DNA from 3 places in the Arthrobacter sp. SAFR-179 genome. Region 1 is predicted to be linked to each of the others. Evidence: predicted binding sites of a transcription regulator. Region 1 holds the regulator's gene; each other region holds the start of a gene.
The links. Region 1 encodes Rex, which represses fermentation and respiration genes when NADH is low (regulators of the CRP and FNR family bind a similar motif). Its sites were predicted from a motif close to CTTGTGAANNNNTTCACAAG; they were not measured.
Positions count from the first base shown of each region.

Region 2: ACR65K_RS06815 (glyceraldehyde-3-phosphate dehydrogenase) is a predicted target of Rex. The motif match lies at 1,519-1,538, and genes of this name have one in related genera.
Region 3: araB (ribulokinase) is a predicted target of Rex. The motif match lies at 1,701-1,720, and genes of this name have one in related genera.

Region 1 covers NZ_JBPFDM010000014.1:36,995-40,266, reverse strand. The annotation lists gene ACR65K_RS18565 (HAD family hydrolase) at 1-585, opposite strand, end outside; gene ACR65K_RS18560 (glutaredoxin family protein) at 664-918, shown strand; gene ACR65K_RS18555 (redox-sensing transcriptional repressor Rex) at 1,039-1,743, shown strand; gene ACR65K_RS18550 (heme-copper oxidase family protein) at 1,821-2,654, opposite strand; gene ACR65K_RS18545 (YceI family protein) at 2,865-3,272, opposite strand, start outside.
Region 2 covers NZ_JBPFDM010000002.1:524,165-527,436, forward strand. The annotation lists gene ACR65K_RS06815 (glyceraldehyde-3-phosphate dehydrogenase) at 1-1,303, opposite strand, end outside; gene ACR65K_RS06820 (TspO/MBR family protein) at 1,576-2,109, opposite strand; RNA gene rnpB (RNase P RNA component class A) at 2,154-2,541, opposite strand; gene ACR65K_RS06830 (YaaA family protein) at 2,599-3,272, shown strand, end outside.
Region 3 covers NZ_JBPFDM010000018.1:15,632-18,903, reverse strand. The annotation lists gene mmsA (multiple monosaccharide ABC transporter ATP-binding protein) at 1-362, opposite strand, end outside; gene chvE (multiple monosaccharide ABC transporter substrate-binding protein) at 468-1,595, opposite strand; gene araB (ribulokinase) at 1,863-3,272, shown strand, end outside.

The sequences.
Region 1 (3,272 bases):
GCAGCGCTTCAGGTCCAGGCCTTCCTCGTCCGCGATGGCCTGGACGGCCACGGCCTTGGCCGAGCCGTGCAGGATGTCTCCCACCAGCCTGCCCGTGTACATGCCGTCCGAAACCTCGCCCACGGTTCCCAGGGCTCCGGTCAGTCCCAGCCGGGTGGAGATCACGGTGGCCACTTCGATGGGGGTAGCCGTCACCAGCCAGACGCGTCGGCCCACCCTCAGGTGCTGCTCGGCCAGGGCCTTGGCGCCCGGCCAGATCCGTGACGCAATCATTTCGTCGTAAACTTCTTCGCCCAGCGCCTTGATATCGTCCACGCTGATGCCCACTGCCAGGGTCAGGGCCGAGTCCCTGACGGCGTGGACATCATCCATGTTTTCGCCGCGGGCCACAAACTTGAACTGTTGCCAGGCCATACCGGCCGCCTGCCTCAGGGTGAAGGCTCCGCGCTGGTGCATCTTCCGCGCCACATGGAAGAGGCTGGCGCCACGCATCAAGGTATTGTCCACGTCGAAAAACGCCGCCTCGCCCGGCTGCGGCGCAGCAACCGGACGCGTGACTACGGCGACGTATTTCTCCTCGGGCATGGACTCGAGTCTAGTCAATCCACTGCCCGGCCGCCGTCGGCGTCGCCCGCACGCCGCGAACGGCGATACCGTTAAGCCATGGCTACACCCCGCGTTGTCCTGGTCACCAAAGCTGACTGCCACCTTTGCGAGGAGGCGCGCGACGCCGTCGCCCGGGTCACTGCCTCATTGGGCCTGACGTGGAGCGAAGAGTTGGTGGACAACCAGCCCGACCTGCGTGAGCGCTATGCCGAGGAAATCCCCGTAGTGCTGGTGGACGGCGTGCAGCGCGACTTCTGGAAGATTGACGAGGCCCGCCTGGAACGCGTGCTGCAGCGGGCCATGGCCCAGTAGGGGAGTGGCGGCAGTGACATCAGATGCCCGGATGTCGCGGGTTTTCGATGGCCCGGGTTTTGAAGGCATGAGCGGCAGGGACCTAGAGTGGACTCACAACGCGACGCAAGGGAGGTGCGGGTGACATCCCTGGGTTCAACGCCCCAGCCTGTACCGGACCTTCCGGATGCCACGGGCGCACTCGCCAAGCAGATACCTCCTGCCGCGGTGGCACGGCTGACCATTTACCTCCGCGCCCTGAACACCTTGCTGGCCGAGGGCGTGGAGCGCGTTTCCTCCGAATCCCTGGCAGAAGCCTCCGGGGTCAGTTCCTCGACACTGCGCAAGGACTTGTCCCATGTGGGGTCCTACGGGACCAGGGGCGTCGGGTACGAGGTGCAGTACCTCAGCCGCCACATTGCCGCCGCGCTTGGACTGACCCACGACTGGAAAGTGGCCATCGTGGGCGCCGGCAACCTGGGCAAGGCACTGGCGCGCTACGGCGGCTTTGAATCGCGGGGGTTCGACGTGGTGGCCATCTTCGACGCCGACCAGATGGTGGTGGGCAACGAGGTGGGATGGCTGCGCGTGAGCGACGTGGCAGACCTTGAAACCGTCCTGCACCGGACCGGGGCCAACATGGTGGTGCTGGCCCTTCCCGCCGCAGTGGCCCAGGGCGTCTGCGACCGCGTGGTGGCGGCAGGGGTGCACAGCGTGCTGAGCTTCGCGCCGGTGATGCTGCAGGTTCCCGAAGGCGTGAACCTCCGGAAGGTGGACATGGCCACCGAACTCCAGATCCTGGCCTACCATGCCCAACGGGCCCAGACACCCGGGCAGACGGCCTAGCGGTTTGACAGGTTAAAGCAGGCGGCCCGGGATGCGATGCTGCATCCCGGGCCGCCTGCGTGTCAGCGCTGGTACCGCTACCGTCCGTACGGGTTGCCGAAGCCGCCCGAGTACGGGTTGGCGAACGGCTGCTGCTTCCGGAAGTAGGGGGCCGCCCCGGGAAGGTAGAGCAGCACGATGGCCGCGATTCCCAGGAGCGTTCCGATTGTGCCCAGGCTGGGGGGACCGAAGAGGCCCAGCACTGACAGCGCAGCGAACACCGTGCCCAGGATACGCGCCCAGTTCTTGCCCTTCCGGACAAAGAAGGCCACCAGCAGGTAGAGGGCCACCCCGATGATGGCGAACACCACCAGGGTTCCGGCAATGACTCCCTGGATGTCGTCATAGGTGACTCCGGTGGCGCCGCCTGCCTCCATCTGCTGCTCAAAGGCCTGCCGGTAGGCGGGATCGTCCAGCTGGGTGAGGCCGGTGAGCATGGCGACGACGAAGATCACGGCTGACGCGATGAGCAGCCAGAAGGAGATGTTCACCAGCTGCGGGATTCCGTTGCTGCCAGCGGGCTGCGGCTGCTCGGAAGGGTACTGGCCATACGGCGACTGCCCGTACTGGGGCGCATTCTGGCCGTAGCCGGGAGCCTGGGGCGCATTCTGCCCATACGGGGAGCCGTACTGCGGTGGGTTCTGCCCATACTGTGGGCCATTCTGGCCGTACTGCGGCGCTGCCGGCGGCTGGGAGCCGTACTGGGGCGCGTTCTGGCCGTACTGCGGGGCATTCTGGCCATACTGGGGCGCGTTCTGACCGTAGCGGGGCTGCTTGTCTCCGGACTGGTTGCCGGCCTGGTCATGCCCGGGCTGGCCGTTGCCGGAATGGGGGTCCTGGGGTGCGGGCGGCGGGACGGGAGGAGTACTCATGGCGTTCCTTCTGCAGGTTGGGATCCGGGTAGGCTGCCGGGAATCGGTCCTCTGCCTTCCCCCCAGCATGGCTTAAGTCCACCGTACCCCCGGCAGGCGGCGTTGTGGGTGATTCGGCGGCTATTCGCGCAGGTGGCTGCCGTTAAACAGGGGACCCCGGCGCGAGGCCGGGAAGGCCTGGTGCCGGGGTGTGCCCCTGGCGGGGTGGAATTATGCTGCGGGAGCGATGAAGGCGAGTTCCAGGTTGATGGCAACCTTGTCGCTGACCAGCACGCCGCCGGCTTCCAGGACAGCGTTCCAGGTGAGGCCAAAGTCCTTGCGGCTGATGGTGGTCTCGGCGGAAACGCCGGCGCGGGTGTTGCCGAACGGATCAACGGCAACACCGTTGAACTCGGTTTCCAGGGTCACCGGACGAGTGACGCCCTTGATGGTCAGGTCGCCGGTGAGCTCGTAGCTGTTGCCCTTGGCCACCAGGCCGTTGGACACGAAGGAGATCTCCGGGAACTTCTCCACGTCGAAGAAGTCCTCGCCCTTGACGTGGCCGTCGCGGTTGGCGTCGCCGGAATCGAAGCTGGCGGTCTGGATGGTGGCGTTGATCGTGGAGTCAGCAACGTCCTG
Region 2 (3,272 bases), on a different contig from region 1:
CGATACCTGCGCGGCGGGAGCCGACGAAGTCGGTGGAAACAACCTCGGGTGAATCGATGTAGTCGATCTGCTTCCGGAGGTCTGAGTGCAGCGACATTTCGCGCAGGTAGTTGTTGACCTCGTCCTTGGTGGTGCCGTTCTCCAGGCTGAGGTTGAGGATGGCCAGGGAAACGTCCGGGGTGGGGACGCGGATGGAGCTGCCGGTCAGCTTGCCCAGCAGTTCGGGCAGGGCCTTGGCCACGGCCTTGGCGGCACCGGTTTCGGTGATGACCATGTTCAGGGCTGCGGAGCGGCCGCGGCGGTCACCCTTGTGGAAGTTGTCGATCAGGTTCTGGTCGTTGGTGAAGGAGTGGACGGTTTCCACGTGCCCGTGCACCACGCCGAACTTGTCGTTGATGGCCTTCAGCACCGGAGTGATGGCGTTGGTGGTGCAGGATGCCGCGGAGACGATCCGGTCTGAATCGGTGATGTCGCGGTGGTTGATGCCGTGGACGATGTTCTTCAGTTCACCCTTGCCGGGCGCGGTCAGGAGCACGCGTGCCACGCCCTTGCTCTGCAGGTGCTGGGAAAGCCCCTCGGCGTCGCGCCAGCGGCCGGTGTTGTCCACCACCAGGGCGTTGTTGATGCCGTAGGCGGTGTAGTCGATCGTGGCGGGGTCGTTCGAGTAGATCACCTGGATCTGCACGCCGTTGGCGGTAATGGTGTTGGCGTCCTCGTCAATCCGGATGGTGCCCTCGAAGGACCCGTGGACGGAGTCGCGGCGCAGCAGGCTGGCGCGCTTGGAGAGGTCGTTGTCCGATCCGCGGCGCACAACGATGGCGCGCAGGCGCAGTCCGTGGCCGCCACCGGCCTTTTCAATGAGGATGCGTGCCAGGAGCCGGCCGATGCGGCCAAAGCCATAGAGCACGACGTCGGTGCTGGTGCGGTCATCGCCGCCCCGCTTGCCAACGATCTCGGCGAGCTCAGCGCGGAGGAATTCCTCAAGGGTGGCGCCGTTGCCTTCTTCCTTGAACTTCTGGTTCAGGCGGGCAATGTCGATCGCGGCTGCGCCCAGCTCGAGGTTGGCCAGCGTGTTCAGCAGGGGTGCGGTGTCCTCCAGGAGCAGTTCGTCCTTGCTCATGCGGCGCGCGAAGCGGTGTGCCTTGAGGATGTTCATGGTGGACTTGTTGATCAGGCTCCGGCCGTGGATGCTGGTCACCACGTTGTTTTCGCGGTACAGCCTGCCGATAACCGGGATCATGGCCTCGGCGAGGGCCTCCCGGCCCATCCACGTATCAAGACAAGAATCAGACGTCTGGCTCACAGAAATACCTTCCTCGGTTCAGCCGTGTACGTCCTCGTACACGGATGTAGGCCACCTGATGATGTCCAGGGGCACCGGCGCCTGCAGGGATGGCCCCCAGGCGCCTGGATCGCGTGCAAAGAAAAACCGCCGGCTGCGGGCGCAACTTTCGGCGGTAGAACTCCTGCGTCCGTGAACCATTCTAATTTGGCCCGCTGCAGGGAACACGCTTGTGCTGCGTGAATTCACTCACATGGCCGCAGACCTGCAGAGGCCCCTGCCGTTGCCGGGCTTCAGTTGTGGACGGCTGAATAGAGGTTCAGGCTGGCGGAAAAGACAACCCAGGAAAAGTACGGCAGCACCAGGAAACCGGCGGCGGCGTCCACCGGCCCGAACCGCAGGACCAGGAAGGCCAGGGTTGCTGCGAGTGCGAAGATGACCATGAAGGCGGCCCAGAGGGCGGCAGCACCGAGCATTGGATACAGGGCGAAAAACGCCATCGGCCACGCCGCGTTGAGCACCAGCTGGACAGCGTAGCCCGCACGGGTGCCTCCGGTCAGGCCGCCCTTGCGCCAAACCAGCCACGCGGCTACTGCCACTCCGATGTACAGCACCATCCAGGTGGTCCGGAACATCCACGACGGCGGCATCCACGGTGCTTTCACCGAACCGGCATACCAGCCGTTGGAATTGAGGATGATCGGAACCGATGCGAGAAGCCATGCAACGGCGGACAGCGCAAGGAACCCACCAAGTGCAAAGATCTGGGAACGGACGCCGGGAACGCCCGCCCGGGCCGCACGACGGGGATCAGGGATTACGGGCACGGTCCAGCATCCCCAACCCGGCGCCCGGGGTCAAACCCGGTGTGCGGATGGGACAGCCGGTACGCCGGGTTCTGTTCTCCCCTCCCGTTACCGGAAAAGGGAGCGACGGCCATCCATCTACGAGTACCGTTGCCGGCACCCTCCAGCGGCCTACCCGGACACTTGGGCGGGCAGCCCTCGAACGTGTCCTGTCTGGCCTTGCTCCGGGTGGGGTTTACCTAGCCTTCCCGGTCACCCGGGAAGCTGGTGGTCTCTTACACCACCGTTTCACCCTTACCTGCCCTGCCGGCCAAAGCCGGACATGCAGGCGGTCTGTTTTCTGTGGCACTGGCCTGCGGGTTACCCCGAGTGGGCGTTACCCACCACCCTGCCCTGCGGAGCCCGGACGTTCCTCGAGTCACTTACGTGGCGCGCGGCCGTCTGGCTGTCCCATCCACGTCCAGTCTACCGGCGCCCGCACGCCGCTTTTGTCGCCGGTAGGATCGGACGGTGCTGATTCTGCTTCCCCCTTCCGAAGGCAAGACACCTGCGCTCCGTGGGCCCGCCGTCGACTGGTCCTCGCTGGACTTCCCGGAACTCAACCCGTACCGCGCCAAGGTCCTCGAGGCGTTGGGAACGGCCAGCGCCCACCAGGACGCCCTGGCCCTGCTGGGCGTGGGGGCCTCGCTGCGCGAAGATGTTGAACGCAACACCCGCCTGCATGCCGAACCGGCCGCCCCTGCACACAGCATCTACTCGGGCGTCCTCTACGACGCGCTGGGCTACCGGAGCCTGACACCCGCCCAGCGGCGCAAGGCGGACGCATCCGTCCTGGTGATTTCCGCACTGTGGGGAGCCCTTCGCTTCGGCGACAGCGTCCCCGCCTACCGGCTCTCCATGGGCACCGCCCTGCCCGACGTCGGCCGGCTGGCTCCGTTCTGGAAGGCACAGCTTGGTCAGACACTGGGCACCCTGGCCCAGGGGCACCTGCTGGTGGACTGCCGGTCCAGCACCTACGCGGCCGCCTGGGCGCCGCCGCCGGAACAGACCGTGACGGTGAACGTATTCACGGAAGCCGGTGGGGTCCGCAAGGTGGTGAGCCACTTTGCCAAGCACACCCGGGGCGAACTGGCGCGGCACCTGCTGACACGGCGCGGGAAAGCCCCGGCGGCGCCGTCGGACCT
Region 3 (3,272 bases), on a different contig from region 1:
TTGGTCTTGCGCCAGTCCACCCAGCCGTTGGTGGCCTGTTCGTTGCCAAGGTAGATGTTCTCGGCGATGGAGAGGAACGGGCTGAGCGCCAGTTCCTGGTGGATGATCACAATGCCCCGCTTCTCGCTGTCCGAGATGCTGGAGAAATTGCAGGGTTCGTTTTCGAAGAGGATTTCCCCGTCGAAGCTGTTGTGTGGATAGACGCCGGACAACACTTTCATGAGCGTTGATTTGCCGGCTCCGTTCTCACCGCAGATGGCGTGGACCTCTCCACGGTTCACATCCAGGGTGACGTCCTGCAGCGCTTTCACGCCCGGGAACGTCTTGGTGATTCCTCGCATTTGAAGAATGGGTGTGTTCATCGTCAATTCCCACTGACTGGTCGAAGCTTGGCCTTCTGCTGGTGCAGGAGGCTGCGGGCGGGGCCGTGGCCGGATGGAGGTCCGGCCACAGCCCCCGGACGTTGACTACTTGACGTCGGAGTCCTTGTAGTAACCCGAGTCGATCAGTTCCTTCTTGTAGTTGTCCTTGGTGATGATCACGGACTTCAGCAGGAATGCCGGGACAACCTTGACCTTGTTGTTGTAGGTCTTGGTGTCGTTGGTTTCCGGTTCCTGGCCCTTGAGGACGGCGTCCACCATCTTGACGGCCTGCGCGCCGAGCTGGCGGGTGTCCTTGAAGATGGTGGAGTACTGCTCGCCGGCGATGATCGACTTCACGGAGCCCTTTTCGGCGTCCTGCCCGGTGACCACCGGCAGGCTTCCCTTGGCGTAGCCGCCGGTGCTGGTGAGGGCGGAGATGATGCCGATGGACAGGCCGTCGTACGGCGAAAGGACGCCGTTCAGCTTGGTGCCGGAGCTGTAGGCGGAGGTGATGATGTCCTCCATGCGCTTCTGCGCCACGGGTGCCTGCCAGCGAAGGATGGCGGCCTGCTCAAACTTGGTCTGGCCGCTGGGAACTTTCAGGGTGCCGGCGTCCATGTACGGCTTGAGGGTGTCCATGGCGCCGGTCCAGAAGAAGTTGGCGTTGTTGTCGTCCGGGCTTCCGGCGAAAAGTTCGATGTTGAAGGGGCCCTTGCCCTCCACCTTCTTGCCGCTCGCATCCACCAGGCCCAGGCCGGTCAGCAGCGAGGTGGCCTGCTGGACACCCACCGTGTAGTTGTCGAAGGTGGTGTAGTAGTCCACGTTTGCGGTGCCGTTGATCAGGCGGTCATAGGCGACCACCTTCACGTTCTGTTCCTTGGCCTTTGCCAGGACGTCGGTCAGGGTGGTGCCGTCAATGGCAGCGATGATCAGGGCCTTGGCGCCCTTGGTCAGCATGTTTTCGATCTGCGAGACCTGGGTTGGAATGTCGTCATTGGCGAACTGGAGGTCCGTCTTGTAGCCGAGGTCTTTCAGGGACTTCTCAACGTTGGCGCCGTCGGCGATCCACCGTTCGGATGTCTGGGTGGGCATCGAGATGCCAACCAGCGAGTCGGCGGGCTTCGCCGCGCCACTGGATTCACTGGTTCCACCACGGGAGCCACAACCGGTAGCGCCCACGGTCAGGGCGAGGACAAGGGCCACCGCGCCCATGAGTTTTTTGATTCTCACCATTATCTCCTTCCGCGGCAGCATTGCCGCGAAGTGTTGTTGGACGGGGAAGCGGCGACGCTCCCGGTCCTGGCCACATTGTTGATGTGTCGGTTCAATATAGACTGATTTGTGAACGCTAACAAGAGGCTCCTTCCAGAAATCCCGAAACTCTTTCGACTTCATTGACTTCTGCTTTGTTAGCGTTCACACTTGCTGCAGCACTTAGCTTGACCCTGACCCTACAAAACCCGGTAATGAGGCCCATGCCTCCCGGATGGAGGCAACCCCATGCCAGATGCGTTGTTCACTTCCAACTCCGAGCCCCGCCATGATCCCTGCGTGATCGGGGTGGACTATGGAACGCTCTCAGGCCGTGCCGTGGTGGTACGTGTCCGCGACGGCAAGGAGCTTGGCAGCGCCGTCCACGAGTATCCCCATGCAGTGGTGACCGATTCCCTGCCCAAGGACGTGGCGGGCGACGACGGGGCACGGCTTCCCGGGGAATGGGCACTTCAGGTGCCCAACGACTACCGGGACGTCCTGCGCAGCGCGGTCCCAGCCGCGGTGGCGGACGCGGGGATCGACCCGGCCGCCGTCGTCGGCATTGCAACGGACTTCACCGCCTGCACCATGGTGCCGGTCAAAGCCGACGGCACGCCCCTGAACGAACTGCCGGGCTATGCCAACCGGCCGCACGCCTATGTGAAGCTCTGGCGGCACCACGCCGCCCAGGGGCAGGCCGACCGGATCAACCGGCTCGCGGCCGAACGGGGTGAAGACTGGCTTCCCCGGTACGGGGGCCTGATCTCCTCCGAGTGGGAATTCGCCAAGGGCCTGCAGCTGCTGGAAGAGGACCCGGAAGCCTACGCCGAAATGGACCACTGGGTGGAGGCGGCCGACTGGATTGTCTGGCAGCTGTGTGGCCGCTACGTCCGGAACGCGTGCACCGCCGGCTACAAGGGGATCTACCAGGACGGGCGGTACCCGTCGGAGGAGTTCCTGGCCGCCCTAAACCCCGAATTCAAGGGCTTTGTCAGCTCCAAACTCGAGCACACCATCGGACGGCTGGGCGACGCCGCGGGCACCCTGACGGCGGAGGCGGCGGCCTGGACGGGCCTGCCGGAGGGCATCGCCGTGGCCGTGGGAAACGTTGACGCCCATGTCACGGCACCGGCTGCGAAGGCAGTGGAGTCCGGCCAGCTGGTGGCCATCATGGGCACCTCCACCTGCCATGTCATGAACGGCACCAAACTGCATGAAGTACCGGGCATGTGCGGGGCTGTGGACGGCGGCATCGTTCCCGGGCTGTGGGGTTACGAGGCAGGGCAGTCCGGCGTGGGGGACATCTTCGGCTGGTTCACCAAGTACGGCGTCCCGCCGGAATACCACCAGGCGGCCAAGGACGCTGGAGTGGGAATCCACGAGTACCTCACCGGCCTCGCGTCGCAGCAGGCCATCGGGGAGCACGGCCTGATTGCGCTTGACTGGCACTCGGGCAACCGCTCAGTCCTGGTGGACCACGAGCTGTCCGGTATCGTGGTGGGCCAGACCCTGGCCACCAGGCCCGAGGACACGTACCGTGCACTGCTCGAAGCCACTGCGTTCGGTACCCGGACCATTGTGGACGCTTTCCGCGGCGCCGGCGTTCCGGTCAAGGAATTCATCGTGGCCGGCGGCCTGCTGAAGAACAGGCTCCTG